One region of the Colwellia psychrerythraea 34H genome, then DNA from elsewhere that is predicted to be linked to it. Evidence: predicted binding sites of a transcription regulator. Region 1 holds the regulator's gene; each other region holds the start of a gene.
What was found. The regulator sigma-54, encoded in region 1, starts transcription at its own class of promoters, with help from an activator protein. The targets are predictions, from matches to a motif close to GTTGGCACGNNNNTNGNNT.
Positions count from the first base shown of each region.

Region 2: a site for sigma-54 is predicted at 3,683-3,701, ahead of CPS_RS24010 (PEP-CTERM sorting domain-containing protein). Genes of this name have one in related genera too.
Region 3: a site for sigma-54 is predicted at 2,056-2,074, ahead of flgA (flagellar basal body P-ring formation chaperone FlgA). Genes of this name have one in related genera too.

Region 1 is NC_003910.7:4,792,440-4,798,208, forward strand. Features, by position in the region: gene kdsC (3-deoxy-manno-octulosonate-8-phosphatase KdsC) at 1-27, shown strand, start outside; gene lptC (LPS export ABC transporter periplasmic protein LptC) at 24-593, shown strand; gene lptA (lipopolysaccharide transport periplasmic protein LptA) at 580-1,188, shown strand; gene lptB (LPS export ABC transporter ATP-binding protein) at 1,193-1,933, shown strand; gene CPS_RS20365 (RNA polymerase factor sigma-54) at 2,041-3,558, shown strand; gene hpf (ribosome hibernation promoting factor) at 3,585-3,872, shown strand; gene ptsN (PTS IIA-like nitrogen regulatory protein PtsN) at 3,981-4,433, shown strand; gene rapZ (RNase adapter RapZ) at 4,734-5,588, shown strand; gene CPS_RS20385 (HPr family phosphocarrier protein) at 5,604-5,769, shown strand, end outside.
Region 2 is NC_003910.7:381,714-387,482, reverse strand. Features, by position in the region: gene CPS_RS01730 (DUF3422 family protein) at 1-424, opposite strand, end outside; gene CPS_RS01725 (hypothetical protein) at 940-1,128, shown strand; gene speB (agmatinase) at 1,378-2,334, opposite strand; gene CPS_RS24010 (PEP-CTERM sorting domain-containing protein) at 3,788-4,405, shown strand; gene CPS_RS24225 (hypothetical protein) at 4,964-5,098, shown strand; gene CPS_RS01710 (hypothetical protein) at 5,236-5,754, shown strand.
Region 3 is NC_003910.7:1,512,945-1,518,713, forward strand. Features, by position in the region: gene CPS_RS06515 (LPP20 family lipoprotein) at 1-143, shown strand, start outside; gene flgN (flagellar export chaperone FlgN) at 256-702, opposite strand; gene flgM (flagellar biosynthesis anti-sigma factor FlgM) at 751-1,059, opposite strand; gene flgA (flagellar basal body P-ring formation chaperone FlgA) at 1,227-1,880, opposite strand; gene CPS_RS06535 (chemotaxis protein) at 2,127-3,056, shown strand; gene CPS_RS06540 (CheR family methyltransferase) at 3,416-4,246, shown strand; gene flgB (flagellar basal body rod protein FlgB) at 4,398-4,796, shown strand; gene flgC (flagellar basal body rod protein FlgC) at 4,799-5,230, shown strand; gene CPS_RS06555 (flagellar hook assembly protein FlgD) at 5,373-5,769, shown strand, end outside.

The DNA.
Region 1 (5,769 bases):
GACAAAGCATCAGGCGCCAGTATATGAATCGATTAAATAGCCTAGCGCTATTTGTCTTACTGCTTAGTGCGCTAATTTATGGCATTATTGAATGGCGTAGTGCATCAATAGAACAAGATACTTTAATTGTTGATGAGCAACGTCCGGATTTTATTGCTGAGCAGCTAGAAAGTAAAATCTATAGTGACTTAGGGCAACTCTCCCACACTATTGAAGCAGAAAGAATGGAGCATTACTCTGATTTGGAAGTCAGTTACTTTGAATTGCCGAATTACACATTATATCCGCAAAAAGAAGGCCAGCCATGGAAGGTCAGTGCGCAAGAAGCGACACTTTACAAAGACAACCGTGTAGAGCTAAAGAATCAAGTACATATTAAAGCGACAGAAATTGACGGCTTAATAAAAGAGATTCACTGCAAAACAATAGCATTAGATTTAAAAACCAATATCATTAGTTCAGAGCAATCAGTTGTTGTGGTGGGAAGAGATTTCACCATGTACGGCTCAGGATTAATTATCGATTTAAACACAAAAAAAATGACCTTAATCCAGCATGAACGTACTATTTATAAAAAACATGATGAAAGTTAATTTAATTAAAAAAACAGTTTCAGTTTTAGCCGTAGCCTCAAGTTTACTCTTTGTCAGTAACGCTTTGGCGGCAATAAAAGATTTGGAACAGGAAATAATTATAGTCGCTGAAAGTCAAGATGCCGATCTAAAAAATAAAATTATCAGTTATTTAGATAATGTTATTATTCGTCAAGGCTCTATTTCTATTACCGCCGATGTAGTTAAAGTCTTTAGTCAAGTTAATAAGAAGAATGATGAAAAAAATGAAACTTATTTGGCAAAAGGCAAACCTGCTATATTCGAGCAACAACTAGAAGATGGTAGCTTAATTACCTTGCAGGCAGATGAAATAACCTATAGCCCTAACTCGAATACAATCATTATTTCAGGTAATGCCCTAGTCAAGCAAGCTGGAAGTGAAGTCAGTGGTAATGAAATAACTTATAATACTGTCAGTGAAAAACTACAAGCACGGAGCGCTAATAATCAGCCTGTTACTACTATTTTACAACCAACGGTACTCAAGAAACAGAAAGAGACTTACGAAAAATCTAAAGAAGAAAAACCAACTGACAAGGTAGTAGAAAAAGAAGGCGACAGTAGTGACAACTAACACAGTGAAAACAACACCTGTAAATACACTGATTGCCGATGGTTTATCGAAGTCTTATAAAAGTAGACAAGTCGTTAAGAATGTTAGTTTGCAAGTTGACGCAGGACAAATAGTTGGCTTATTAGGCCCCAATGGCGCCGGAAAAACCACATCCTTTTATATGATTGTTGGCTTAGTCCCCAATGACAATGGCTCGATCAAACTCAACGGTCAAGACCTTACCCTTGCTCCTATGCATGAAAGAGCCCGAAGCGGTATTGGCTATTTACCTCAAGAAGCCTCAATTTTTAGAAAGCTAACTGTTTCTGATAATATTATGGCGATATTACAAACACGTAAAGAGCTTAGTGAAACCCAGCGCGCTGAGAAACTTGAAAATTTATTAGAAGAGTTTCACATTTGTCATATCAAAGACAATACCGGCATGAGCTTATCCGGTGGCGAAAGACGAAGAGTTGAAATTGCCCGAGCACTCGCTGCAGATCCTCAATTTATTTTATTAGATGAGCCCTTTGCTGGTGTTGACCCAATTTCGGTTGGCGACATTAAAAAAATCATCTTACACTTAAAGCAGCGAGGCATAGGTATCTTGATAACAGACCATAATGTGAGAGAAACATTAGACGTTTGTGAGCATGCTTATATAGTTAGTCATGGTGAAATTATTGCGCAAGGTAATGCAGATCAAATTCTTGCTAATCAAAAAGTCAGAGATGTATACCTTGGCGAACAATTCACGCTATAGTAAAGCGATAGGCTAGTATATTTAGCCAGAATACTTAATAGAATAGTAGTTACCCATTGTAATAGCGTAACTACTAAGAATAATAAATAGGAAATCATATAACCTAGATGCGCCCTACACTACAGCTCCGTATTGGACAACACTTAACAATGACTCCACAATTGCAACAAGCTATTAAGCTGTTGCAATTGTCTACGTTAGAGTTACAACAAGAAATTCAAGAAGTTTTAGAGAGCAATCCATTACTTGAACTTGATGAAAAAGCTCAAAGTGATAATTCAAGTGAACAAAATAATCTTGAAGAAGCCTTTTCATCCAATACTAATGAAGAAAAAACGGATCAACCTGCGGGCGATGGTAGTGAAGAACAGCAGGCCAGTATTGACGAAATCAGTACTACTGAGGCGATGGAAAAAAGTGATATACCAGAAGAACTAAATATAGATACTACTTGGGAAGAAAGCTACAGTGCTGGGGTATCAAATACTGGCGCAGTAAGTAGCCCTGCTGATGACTACACCTATCAGGGTGAAACCACTGATTCCATTCAAGATCATTTATTATGGCAAATGGAATTAACCCCTTTCAGCGATACTGATAAAACCATCGCAATTGCTATTATAGAAGCAGTCGATGACGCCGGTTATTTAACTGTATCACCAGAAGATATCTTAGAGAGTGTTGGCACTGAAGGGCTCGAGCTTGATGAAGTAGAAGCCGTATTAAAACGTATTAATATGTTTGATCCTATTGGTGTCGCAGCTCGCTCCATTCCTGATTGCTTACTTATTCAATTAAATCAATTTAGTGCTGATACCCCTTACCTGAAAGAAAGTAAATTAATAATCAACGACCATATCGATCTACTTGGTAATCGAGACTATCGCCAGTTAATGCGTAAAACCAAATTAAAAGAAGATCAGCTACGTGAAGTAATGCGTTTAATTCAAAGCTTGAACCCTCGTCCGGGTGATGCGGTAATTAAAGGCGATGACCAGTATGTTATTCCAGATGTTTCTGTTGAGAAAAAAAATGGCCGTTGGGTCGTTGAATTAAATTCTGATACTGCACCTAAATTGTCGATTAATAAACAGTATGCGGCAATGTCTAAAACAATGAAGTCGTCAACTGATGATGGACAATTTATTAGATCCAACTTACAAGAAGCTAAATGGTTTATTAAGAGTTTAGAATCTCGCAATGACACACTACTTAAAGTGTCCAATTGTATTGTTCAACGCCAGCAAGGTTTTTTAGAACATGGTGCTGAAGCCATGAGACCTATGGTACTAAACGATATAGCTGAAGCTGTTGATATGCACGAATCCACCATCTCACGTGTTACAACACAAAAGTATATGCACACGCCAAGAGGCATCTTTGAACTCAAGTACTTCTTCTCTAGTCATGTCAGTACAGAGAATGGTGGTGAATGTTCATCTACAGCAATTCGTTCTTTGATTAAAAAACTTATCTTAGCGGAAACACCTGCTAAACCGTTAAGTGATAGTAAAATGGCTAACTTATTAGCTGAGCAGGGAATAAAAGTGGCACGACGTACAATTGCTAAATATCGAGAATCATTAGCGATACCACCGTCAAATCAACGTAAGAGTTTACTTTAGAAGACTACAATAAAAGGATCATGTTTATGCAAATTAATCTTTCTGGACACCATGTTGAAGTAACTAGTTCATTGCGCGAATATGTCGATACAAAATTCTCAAAATTAGAACGACATTTTGATCACATTAATAATGTCCATGTTGTACTTACCGTAGAAAAGCTTAATCAAAAAGCTGAAGCTAATGTTCATATGAATGGCAGTGAAGTATTTGCTTCTGCAGTCAACACCGATATGTATGCCTCTATTGATACCTTAGTTGATAAACTTGATAGGCAGATTCTTAAGTATAAAGCTAAGGTTTCTCATCATTAAGTTGAGTTAGCCCGAAAGACCGCTTTAAAGTAATTAAAGCCTATTAAAGCAGGCGTCCTGAGCTAAATGATTTAGCGTAAGTGGCGCCTTAAAACCATTAACACGATTATGCAATTATCCGAAATATTAACAACAAGCTGTACTAGTTGTGATGTAGCAGTAACCAGTAAAAAACGTATTCTAGAAAGAATTTGTCAACTCGCTGCGATTCAAATAACTGATATAGAGCAAGATGAACTATTAGATAGTTTACTCAATAGAGAAAAAATGGGTAGCACTGGTATAGGTAACGGTATTGCGATCCCACATGGTCGATTGCCCAATACAAGTAAAGCTGTTGCGGTGTTAATAACAACAGAAAAGGCAATCGATTTTGATGCCATAGATAATAGAGACGTAGATATTTTTGTTGCCTTATTTGTGCCCGAAAATAGCTGCCAAGAACATTTAGATACGCTACAAAATATTGCTAAACTATTTAGTGATAAAAAGATGATCAAGCAAGTTCGAAAATGCAATGATAATCAGGCACTCTATAACTTAATTCAACAAGCAAGCTAGCAATAGATATACCCAAGCCACTTGAAGCTGTGTGTTTCAGGACCGCTGAGCGATTTATGATCAAGGCGCCTCATTTTATTAAGGATTATTCCCTTAAAAAAGGAGGCAACGACGAGCATAAGCCGCTCAGGGGCCCCATAGGGCTGGTTTAGAAACGCTTTATGCTACGTTATTGATTTCGACAATAGAATAACTATTCTCTTCAATCAATGCCTTGCCTAAAGGCGTTTCTAATTCCAGCTGAAACCTGCATCTTCATGTGGCTTGGGTATAAGTTGCCGCGCATTCGGAATAGTATAAATGAAATTAATCATTGTTAGTGGTCGCTCAGGCTCAGGTAAATCGGTTGCACTAAGAGTTTTAGAAGATCTTGGTTATTATTGTGTAGACAACATCCCTATTAATCTTCTGCCGGCATTAACCCATACTGTTATCAATGACTATGAAAACGTTGCGGTAAGTCTCGATGTTCGAAACTTACCGAAAGACCCAGAAGATATCCCAGAAATTATTGCTTATTTACCTAAAGCAGTAGACGTTAACACGTTATTTTTAGATGCCGATGATAATGACTTAATCAGACGCTTTAGTGAAACACGCCGTTTGCATCCCCTTATTAAAGAGAATATGGCACTTGATCAAGCAATTGCTTTAGAAAAATCATTACTCGAGCCTATATCTACTAATGCCGATCTATATATAAATACCAGTCAACTTAGCCCTCATCAATTGGCTGATTTAGTCAGAGAGCGGATTTTAGGTAAAAAAACAGGCTCTATGGTATTAGTATTTGAATCGTTTGGTTTTAAACACGGTATTCCTGTTGATGCTGATTATGTATTTGACGCTAGATTCTTACCTAATCCATTTTGGGAAAAATCACTCAAAGGTCAAACAGGCGTCGATCAAGAAGTAAAAGACTTTCTTGCCAGCCAAGCTATTGTTACTAAATTTATTTGGCAAATTAACAGTTTTATGATGACTTGGTTACCACATCTAGAACGAAATAATCGTAGCTATGTGACTATAGCCATTGGTTGTACTGGTGGTAAGCATAGATCTGTTTATATCGCTGAGATGTTAGCTAAGAATTTCCGTAAAGAGCGTGATGATATACAAACGCATCATAGAGATATTGATATTAAATCCACCTAATAAGTGAGCACAACAGTGAATGTTATCTCTCAACAAGTGACCATTTGTAATAAATTGGGTTTACACGCTCGTGCCGCAACTAAATTAGCGCAATTAAGCCAAAAGTTTGCCGCGAAAATCACCCTAGAATTAGCCGGTAAAGAAGCCGACGCTGGTAGTATTATGGCGCTAATGTTACTAG
Region 2 (5,769 bases), 960 kb from region 1:
AATCAATGGGTACTAGCGCTACAGGTGGGCAGTCAAAAGGTTTCAATCCGCTGTCATGTATTAAAAAGGTGTAACTACTAAATTCTGTATGGCGCTCCCACCTAATTTCGTATTCACCCATTTTTTGGTAAAAACACGATGCATTGGCTAAAGGAGGATTGACGCTATATCGATGACATAACTCATGTAAGTGAGCTAATTCAACGGCTTGACTATCACCCTCTTGATGAAGAAAGCAAACTTGTGAAACGCGAAGTGGTACATTTGAAACAGGAAACGGTCTAGCATGTAAATCGGCATAACTTTGACTGAAATAGGCATGTTTATTCAGTTGGCCATACGCTTTATGATTCGGTTGAATCAAGATATTAGCTTTGCCTATCCCCAGTTTTTCCGGACTCTCATTCGCGGTAAAAAGTTCCAATCTACTTCCTCTTATTTTCGTCACTTAGCTTAACTAGTTCAGATCCAAGTCATCTTGGTTAGGTATCATTAAGTTAAACTAATTACTTAATAAGCGGACGCGCTCATTAACCGATTTAGTTGACCACATTGTTAAGCCAGTTCAGTCTTCACAATGCCTGCATTACTCCATTAACTCTGGCAGGATGAGTGATTACAATCTGCACTGTAATCTGTTTTATCTATTGAATAACAATTTAAGCTTATGTTAAATACAAAACAATACACGTTAAGTTTTACACCTATCAAACTTAATAGATCTTTTTGCACGCACAATCACCCATAAAAATGCCTCTCGATGAGTGTGAATTGTGTTTAAGGAGTACTTTCGTTTCAACAGATGAACTGGGTGGATTTACTAAAACGGCATTGCATTACTAACGTGAGTAATCCCCCCGTTCGGGTATTTATTAATCAAGTTACTTCTGAAATAGTAATAAGCTAATACTACACATTACGACAATAGGTAGAGTGATTATGAATAACCGTAACGAAGCAAAAACCTCTCAGGAGTTAAATACAGCAAGTAATGAAGAGAGCTTATCTCAGGAAGCTACTTTCAACTCTGATGTTGAATTCAGTAGTAACTTTGCAGTTAACTTACTTAAAAAACGCTTATATGTAGAACAAGAAGCGAATAGCTGTTACGTGCTCGGTTACAATTAATCGTCATTCAAAGTAATACTTCACTGAACAGTTCCCAGCCTTTCTGAGTCAGTGTTATACCATATAGATTCATACTCGATATCTACGCGGCACAGAACAGGCCTACTCATTACATACCCCTCCAACAGATAGAACAGTGCCTTTTAAAACTACGACCAGTAAGAATTAAGAAGAAGCAATAAGAAATAATAAAAAGGGCATATACCCTGAGGTATACGCCCTTTTCTGTAGTTAAGTCACTATTGCTCTTTATCTACGAATACAACCTGGAAAGCTACAAAGCATTTCAAAAATGAGGTTGGCTGCTAATAAGGAGGTATTACCTGAAGTATCATATGGTGGTGATACCTCAACTAAGTCAGCACCAATAAGATTAGTACCCCACATGCCACGAATGATCTCTAAGGCTTGTGGCGAGGTTAACCCTGCTGGCTCTGGTGTGCCAGTTCCTGGCGCAAATGCTGGATCAATACCATCAATATCAAACGTTAAATAAGTCGGTATATCTTCACCAATAACCTCACGCACCTCTTCCATTAAGGGCACTAACGATTTCAACCAACATTCTTCTGCCTGTACAACTCTTACGCCTCGGTCCACCGCCCATTGAAAATCACCCGCACTATAACCGGTTGCACGTTGACCAATTTGAATCATTTTTTTCGGGTCAACTAAACCTTCTTCAATAGCACGTCTGAAAATAGTACCGTGGCACTCTTTTTCACCAAACATAGAATCATTAATATCCGCATGGGCATCAACATGAACTAATGCCATCATGCCGTGCTTTTTATGCAAGGCTCTCAAGATAGGCAAACTGATAGTGTGATCGCCACCAACAGTCACTGGCTTAATATTACTCGCCATAATGGTATCGTAATGCGCTTCAATAATTCGAATAGAGTCAGCAAGATTGAATGTATTTATTGGAGTATCACCAATGTCTGCAATTTGGAAACTATCAAATGGCGCAGCTTTGGTATACATACCGTAAGGACGAACTAAGACTGATTCATTGCGAACAGAACGAGGGCCAAAGCGTGTACCACTTCGGTTACTAGCACCAATATCCAGTGGCACACCTACAATACCTATATCTAATTCATTGCTTATTTCACTGCTTGGTAAGCGAAACATAGTACCTGGACCACCGAAACGTGGCATTTGATTACCGCCTAATGGCTGATTGAAATTATTATCTGTCATACTCTAACCCTCATAAGTGTAATTTTTGCTTATATACCCGCTCCTCCTGAAGATGCTCGTTTCAGGAAGTCTGAGCGATTCATAATCAAGGCGCATTTTTTTATTAAGGGTCATTCAGGAGCATATTCTCCTGAATGACCCTTAATAAAAAAATGGAACGTAGCGTATGATTTGCTCAGACTTCCCCGAGGGCTGGTTTAGAAACGCTTTATGCTGCGTTATTGATTTCGACAATAGAATAACTATTCTCTTCAACCAATGCCTTCCTAAAGGCGTTTCTAATTCCAGCTGAATCCTGCATCTTCAAGTGGAACGGGTATACACCTAATATTGTAAATTTAGCCTTGCTCTATGTAGTTTATTTATGAGCACGCTCTAATGCCTACAATGAATGTAGCAATTTAACGGGCATTTGGTTATACCCAAAAGAGGGTGAAAAAGTGTTTTTATTGCATTATTCGAAGAATTTCAGTGGGAATACATCGACGAACTAAGCATCAGCCTAGTATTGCGTTGATGCTCGATTGGACTTAAATATCCATTTATCCTGACCTAAAGATACTAATGGAGCACCATTGGAACCCTTAATAAAAAATAAAGATAAAAAGGGCCCCATATCAAATTCCCACTTCATAGCTAATTCCGATAATTTCATCTCTCATTGTAAGTCTCTTTATAGAGATAAATTAGATACTAAAACTGATGTTTTATTACTGAGTTTATGTTCCCTTGGTGCGCATTGAAGAAGTAAAATTTTTAAGTTTTGAATGTTTGTCGAGGTCAACTGAACATCAGTTAGTTGACCTAAGCAAGTCGACAGCGGAATTTAAATAACTGGTATAGCGTACGTTCCCAAAATCGCTTTTTGAGACTCATTTTATGATCAACAGAGCAAAATACCGCTATAGAATGAAAACAATAGCTATGACGGCTGCAAGCTCTTAGCTGCCGTTGATCTTACATCACTTGATGTTAACTTAGAGCTTCCGTAAACTGAATTAGAGAACACAGTCTATTTCTAGGTTCTGAACGATTTTTTTACTGACTTATGGTGTAGTTTAAGTGATGAATAACAACAATAGCACCAGAACGTTTTAATCAATTAAATCACCTGAAATGTGTATTTCAAGTGGTTTAAGCCTGATTGTTTAGCTAATTCATTTGGAGTTTTATATCTAATTCAATCATCTAATGATATTTCTATCGTTAAACTCATAAAAAAGCACTTGTTAATACTATGTAACAAGAACGACTAATTGAAGAGTTTATTGTGTCTGGATATTTTACAATTAAGATTTGGATGTTGGTTCTGTTGTTTTAACATGTTAAAAAGTTTAGACATTATCATTTTGGTATGTTTTATGCTTAATATAATGCAAAATAAAGTGATGACGTTTCACTCTTAGCATTTACCTTCAAATAATATTCGTGAAGGGATTAAAAGGAATATCAAATGAAATTTAAATTTTTAAACATTGCCTTGGCATGTTTATTTTTATGCGTTACATCAACTTCGAATGCTGGATTAATATTCGATATAACTGAATATACGGATAGCAAGATGGCCTTTAGTGTCACTGGAACACTAGACCAAGCATATAATTCTAATCGACATGACTCATTATTTTACGTAGGAACGGATTTCAGTCTTAGCCAGATGTGGAACTCATCTAATATGGTATTTACCGGGAATTCTACCGTACAAGGAAATTCAGTAACTTGGGATAGAGCAAATAACGGCAGCACAACAGGGTACGCACTTTTTGGTTGGGCCAACTCATTAAATACCATATTGGCTGCAGGCACTGTAATTAATTTTGACGTTACGGCAGTTGGCACGTTCAACTCGATCGATTACGCTCCAAGTGATTTCGAGCTGTATATCGGAACTAACACTATCAGGCATGCCCACCACAAAATCGCAGATGCGGTTGATAGCACAAATAAGGTACCAGAACCATCAACACTTGCTATTTTTGCATTAGGAATGATTGGTTTCGCATCGCGTCGATTTAAAAACAATCTTAATTTATTTTCTTTCGTAGTAAATTATAGAAAACATCAATTGTAATGATTGGTGTTTTTTTTGTTTCTGGTGATTCTTAACTATCAGAATACTCTACACTTAACGACCGCTATGGTGGCTAAGCGGACTATTTATTAACAGAAATTCAAGGTTAAATAGGGCTGCTTTGTGGCATTAGTTGACCGTTCCAACTGCTCGATTGGACTTAAATATCCATTTATCCTGCCCTAAAGATACTAATGGAGCACCATTGGAACCCTTAATAAAAAATAAAGATAAAAAGGGCCCCAAATTCCCCTCCCCCACTTTATCGCTAACTCTTATTCATTATTCCTCGCTGCAAGCTTTCTTTAGATAGCACCATTGCTAATAAATTATTCATGTCATATTACTGAGATTTATTAGTAATACCCAAGTGACAATAAAAATTTAGTTTTTTTAGTGTTCAATGCTTTGAAATTATGGGACATTAATAAAAGTCAGTTAATAATTATGGAACAGATGTTACTGAAAGTCCTCCATAATAAGCTGTTAGGTTTTCAATATCGCCGAGTGTTGAAAGCTTGAATTTTTTCGGCATAACTCAAGAAATGGAGAGCACAAATGGGTGGATCATCTAATGACGACCGTAGTGACAGTATGAATCCGAATAACGATGCATATGATGACAGTATGGATAATCATTCAAACCAACTTAATCCTAATAATGATGAATATCAAGGTGACGATGAGGATTAAACTTTAAAGTTGTTGGGAATAAAAACCTAACAAGGTAATCAAGCGGAAAAATAATATTTGGCCATCGCTTCGCGATTATAGCTAACCGTTTTTCCGCTTATTAAGGCGTACGTGTCAGTTTATTCATAGGGTTAGCAATGGAAGAATTTAAAAGTTTAGAAGAACTAACTCTGATGGATGAAAAGCATGAGCTTATGGGACGTTTTTGCGGTTCTTTTCCAAATATTAAAGGTATGCACGATTATCTTTCTAAAGAAGTTCTAAATGAAGAAGTTCCAGATGAGATACAGGGCCAATTTAATGTAGCTAAAAATATGGCACTTTATTCCTATTTCTTCTATGCATTAGCTCCAGAAGTGCACCTTAAAACATATACTGTAATTGAACATGCGCTTAGAGTAAAAATGAAGCCAAAAAAAACAATGATGCTAAAAGCTCTCATTAATCATGCAGTGGCCCAACGTTGGATTTCAGATGCAGGCTTCCGCCACATAGATAAACCAAACTCAGATAATGAGTGGTGTAAAACGATGGTTACTGTTATCCCAAGCCTTAGAAATTGTAAGGCACATGGTTCAACAATGCTGGTAGGCGATTGTTTACACCATATTTCATCATGCGCTGATTTTATCAATCAATTGTTTCCACGTAATTAAACACGTAACAAGGTG
Region 3 (5,769 bases), 2.1 Mb from region 1:
TCATTCGTGGGGCTAAAGTTATTAAAAGCTATCCTGTGGGTGACGTTTATACTACTGAGCTGCAGTTAAATTTTGAAGATGTTTACAATATTTATCAAGCAAACCAAAATAGAAAAGAAATTAAAGACGTGACACACTTTTGATTTAGCATGCTAAAGAAGAACACATAAAAAAGGCGTTAATCTGTAGGATTAACGCCTTTTTTATTTTTTAAGCAGTAATTAATATTTATCTCTAGGGTCTTAGTTTTTAACGCTAAGCTTTTAGTCCTAGGCTAGAGAGTCCAGCGCTCTTTTTACCTTTCTTGTCATAGGTAATTGCACTCTTATTATGGTTTTCTAATAAGCTGGTTTTCATGCGTTCTACCGCAAGTTGAGACTGTTGAATGATTTGTCCGTTGATTAAGTTTTGCTGTTGGCAATGAGTTAATAAATCGGTTATTTCAGCAAGTTCTTGAGTCAATTTTCCTGCGGCTTTATCTTGAGCAAAACGCTGATTTTGACCTATTGTTTGGTCAAGCTGTTGAATTGCAATTAGCAGCGTATTTTTTTCTTGGCTGATGGCTAGCAAGGCTTGTGGATCATGCTGCTGTAAAATATGCTTTTCGTTAGCAATGATCTGGGCAAGTGTAGTTAACTGCTGATGTTGTTGTACAAGCAGTTCATTGGAGGTTAATCCTTGAGAATCTGGCCCTAGGGACATAAAGTTTGCCTTTGATTTTACTATAAATGATGTATTTACAGTCTATCGTTAAACAAGCTTAAATTCAAAGTTAGCAATACTCGCTGCTAATTTTTCTGGATTAATTTTATAGTCACCAGAGCTAATTGCTTTTTTCAGCTCATCAATCTTCTTTTGATTAATCACGGGCGCATCCACCGCTTTTTTTTGTAATTCATTAAGTTGCTTTGCTTGCGGAGTAATCGACACAGAATCTTGTCCTGAGCTTTTTACTTGGGCATTGTTCGATGCCGTTTGCGCAGAGTGCTGCTTTACTTTATTTTGTTGGGCTTGCTGAACTTGATTGCTAGCATTCAAGTTATTGATATTTATAGCCATAATTTCATCCTTTAACAATGAAATGATATTTCAAAAGAGTTCTATTGTCTTGTTATCGGCCATAGGCGTAATAACTTTAGTTAAAAATAGATTAAATTATAAATAACATTTTGAGTCGGTTAACAACGATATTATTTATTAACCCTACCTATGTGTATATTTCTTGATTATAGATGAATTATGACTTGGTTAATACCTTTGACACGAGGGGTGATCACTTTCTTTGAGCGAGTATTTTTGACTCTTATTTGTTCATTAATATTTCCAGAACTCAACGCGACTCCCTGGGTTTTGATACTAAAGTTGTCGGATGAAACAATAATAGTTACGACATCACCTTTACAGATTAAACAAATACTTCTTTTACTGATGGCTCTACCTTTGGCAATTCGCTTTTTCGCTTTAGCACCAAAAACAATATTTGTATCAGTTAGTTTGTTGCCGCGAATCTTATTAATGGCTATAAAAGCAAGCTCGACATTACTTTCGTCAAGTTTATCTCCTTTACTAATTGTATTTTTTGCAATTAAAACTGCTTTAGTTATTTCAACTTTTGCCGATAAATATATTTTCCACTTTATTGATTCATCACAGCTAATTTTAACATTTACATTTATAGCGCCATTCTTTTCAGGTATATTTGCAGTTAAGGGAATTTTACAGGGTTTAATCGTAATTCTAGGGTCTAAATGAGCGACTGAAATACGCACCTTTTCTTCTTCAGTTGAAGGAAACTGCTCTGTTAAATAATTTTTTGCAAAACGCTCAATAAAAGCACTGTCTAGCTCAGTTGCAACCGTAGTTGTTTGCTTAATGAGCATTAGGAATATAAAAGTTAAAAAAAGTTTGGTAAAGCGCATATATTTTGTTATCTATCGTTAAGTAAATGCAAATAGTCGTCTATGCTAAACTTGGGTCAGCAGTGTGAAATAAAGTTCTATCATACGTCAAGTTTCAGACGCTTAGTGTGATTATCAACTCTATATATTAAATACAATTCAAGAACTGTGCCTTATATGTTTATTAGGTTAAACATAATAATTACTACAGTCTTACATGAGGTTCATATGGCAGGCATACTCGATTCAGTAAACCAGCGTACACAACTTGTTGGCGAAAACAGGTTAGAATTGTTACTTTTTAAACTTAATGGCAGACAACGATTTGGTATTAATGTTTTTAAAGTGCGTGAAGTTATGCCATGTCCGCGGTTAACTCTGTTACCTAAGCAAGATAGCTTTATAAAGGGTGTTGCACATATCCGAGGACAAACCATTTCAGTGATTGATTTAAGTTTGTCAACGGGCGGGCGGGCAATTGAGCAAACCGCAGAAAGCTATATTATTATTGCCGAATATAATCGCAGTGTGCAGGGGTTTCTTGTTGCAGGTGTTGAACGAATCGTAACACTAAGTTGGGCAGACGTGATGCCACCACCAGAAGGTGCAGGTAAATCTAGCTACTTAACTGCGGTGACTGAAATAGACGGTCAGATGGTATCAATATTAGATGTTGAGAAAATTTTAAATGAAATTAGTCCTGTTTCTACTGAAGTGAGTGAAGACATCATCGATGTCTCTATCGGTGAAAACTTAGGCGATAAGCTGGTGATGATTGCAGATGATTCAACCGTTGCAAGAAATCAGGTAAGAAGAGCATTAGAGCCGTTAGGTATTAATATGGTTTTAGCTAAAAATGGTCGTGATGCTTTAGAGCAATTACTGGCCATTGAAGCGACTTGTGAAAATTGCATCACCGAAAAAGTGGCGTTGATGATCTCTGATATCGAAATGCCTGAAATGGATGGTTATACTTTAACCGCAGAGGTAAAAGGTAATGATCGCATGTCAAAAATGCCAATTATTTTGCACACGTCGTTAAGTGGTGTATTTAATAATGCGATGGTGGAAAAAGTTGGTGCAGAAGATTTTATTCCAAAATTTCATCCAGATGAGCTAGCAACTGCTGTGAAGAAATGGTTAAAAATAGAAGATTAACTCTGAGTATACCCGCTCAACTTGAAGATGCTCGTTTCAGGAAGTCTGAGCGATTCATCATTAAGGCACATGTTTTATTAAGGGTTATTCCCTTAAAAAGAAATGTAACGCAGAGCATGATTTGCCCAGCCTTCCCCAAGGGGATGGTTTAGAAACGCTTTATGCTGCGTTATTGATTTCGACAAGGGAGCAACCATTCTCTTCAATCAATGCCTTGCCTAAAGGCGTTTCTAATTCCAGCTGAATCATGCATATTCAAGTGGAACAGGTATATAGCTGAATAGTTGTTATCGAAAGTTAACGACGACTCTCCAATTGATGGAGGGTTTAGGAAAATACGAAATAAGTAGGAAGCAATAGTGTCAGCAAGAGAACTCGATGAAAAAAGTTACAACCAATTTAGAACCTTCTTAGAGCAGCAATGTGGCATAGTACTCGGCGAAAATAAGCAATATTTAGTTAAAAGCCGATTAGCGCCATTAATGGCTAAATTTGAGCTTAGTTCATTGACAGAGTTAGTCAATCGTACGTTAACTCCTGTTGAGCGGCAAATGCGTGCCGCGGTTATAGATGCTATGACCACTAATGAAACCTTATGGTTTCGTGATGACTACCCTTTTAAGTTACTTCAAAGCAAGTTGCTTCCTGATTTTGCCAATCGTAAAACACCGGTTAAAATTTGGTCTGCGGCAAGTTCTTCTGGTCAAGAACCATATTCCATTGCGATGGCCGTGTTGGAATATCAACAAAAAAATCCTGGTGCATTCCCACGTGGAGTACAAGTTATTGGTACTGACATATCAACGACTATGTTGGAGCATTGCAAATACGGTCACTATGATAGCCTAGCGCTTGCTCGAGGGTTATCTGCTGAGCGAAAGAAACGCTTCTTTGAGCCGGGTGATAACGGTATGTTGAAAATAAAAGACGAAGTAAAGAAAATGGTAAGCTTTAGACCACTTAATTTACTCAATAGTTATAGCCTAATGGGCCGTTTCGATATCGTATTTTGTCGTAATGTATTAATTTATTTTTCCCCAAAGATAAAAACACAAATAATTAGTCAAATTCATGGCGTGTTGAATAACGATGGCTATTTATTTTTAGGCGCTTCTGAGTCTTTATCTGGAATAAATCAAGATTTTACTATGCTACGCTGTAATCCTGGTATTGTTTACCAGAAAAAATAACGCAATCTCTCCACCCCGCTAACAGCCATTATTCCTTGCTGTTAGCCCTCTCATTCTAATCTCATACCTAACGCTGTATCCTCTATTGATTTACTAACTGGCACAAATTTTGTATTCCTTTTAGCTAATCGTTAATCATTGTGAGGCTAATATGGCTATAGGTTTTGATAAAGGCTTTCAACTGCATACACAGGGTATGCTTATTCGCTCTCAACGTGCAGAAGTTATTGCCAGTAATATTGCCAACGCAGATACCCCAGGCTACAAAGCTAAAGGGCTAGACTTTAATCAAGCACTAGCACAAGCGGCAAATAAGCAGAAAATGGGCATGTCTCGCACCAATGATAAACACTTTGATATACGAACAGAGTTAAATAATTCCGTCGATTATCGTGTGCCTAATAACCCTGACACAGGTGACGGTAATACGGTTGACGTACAAGTGGAACGAAACTTGTATTTAAAAAACTCAATGGAATATCAAGCAAGCATTCAGTTTCTTAATGGAAAAATTAAAGCCATGAAGAAAGTTATCAGTGGAGGTCAATAATTATGAGTCTTTTTAACGTATTTGATATTACCGGTAGTGGTATGAGCGCACAATCAGTCCGCCTAAATACTACCGCGAGTAATATTGCCAACGCTGATAGTGTTAGTAGCAGTGCCGATAAAACTTACCGTGCGAGACACCCTGTTTTTGCCGCTGCCATGCAAGAAGCTGCCGCAGGGCAGGGGAAAAGTGATGGTAGTGGGGTTGGTGTAAACGTTTTGGGTATTGTTGAAAGTGATAAACCATTGAATGTGGAATATGCACCGAGTCATCCTATGGCTGATAAAGATGGTTATATCTACAAACCGAATGTTAATGTCATCGAAGAAATGACTAACATGATTTCAGCATCTCGGTCGTATCAAACGAATGTCCAGTTAGCAGAGTCTGCCAAGAATATGTTGAATAAAACATTACAGTTAGGGCAGAGATAGTCGTGGCCTTGACTGAGAAACGTAAAAGTATGGAAAACATGATGATTTTAGCTTCACGTTCATATCAAAACAACGTGCAACTGGCTAACTCAGTAACAAATATACTTAATGAAGCCTTAATTTTAGGTCAAAGGTAAACGCAATGATTACTACTAAAACTGCCTCTGCAGAGGCTCAGGCAGCAGCTACTGCAGCTGCTGAAGCTGCTAGACAACGACTAACTCTTACTACTCCTGAGATGAGAGCTGCTGCTCAAGAACGTGTAGAACGATCAAACATTAAAATTAGTGATGGCAGTGAGGGGATGCTAACGCAGTCTGACTTTTTTGCCCTACTCACTAAAGAGCTTGCGAATCAAGACCCAACAAAACCAGTTGATAATAATCAGATGATCTCGCAAATGACAGCCTTCTCTACGACTGATGGCGTAAGGACACTTAATGATTCTTTTGGTTCATTTGCTGGTTCAATGACCTCTAGTCAAGCATTACAAGCTTCATCATTAGTTGGACGCAGTGTTTTAGTGGAAGATAATGTAT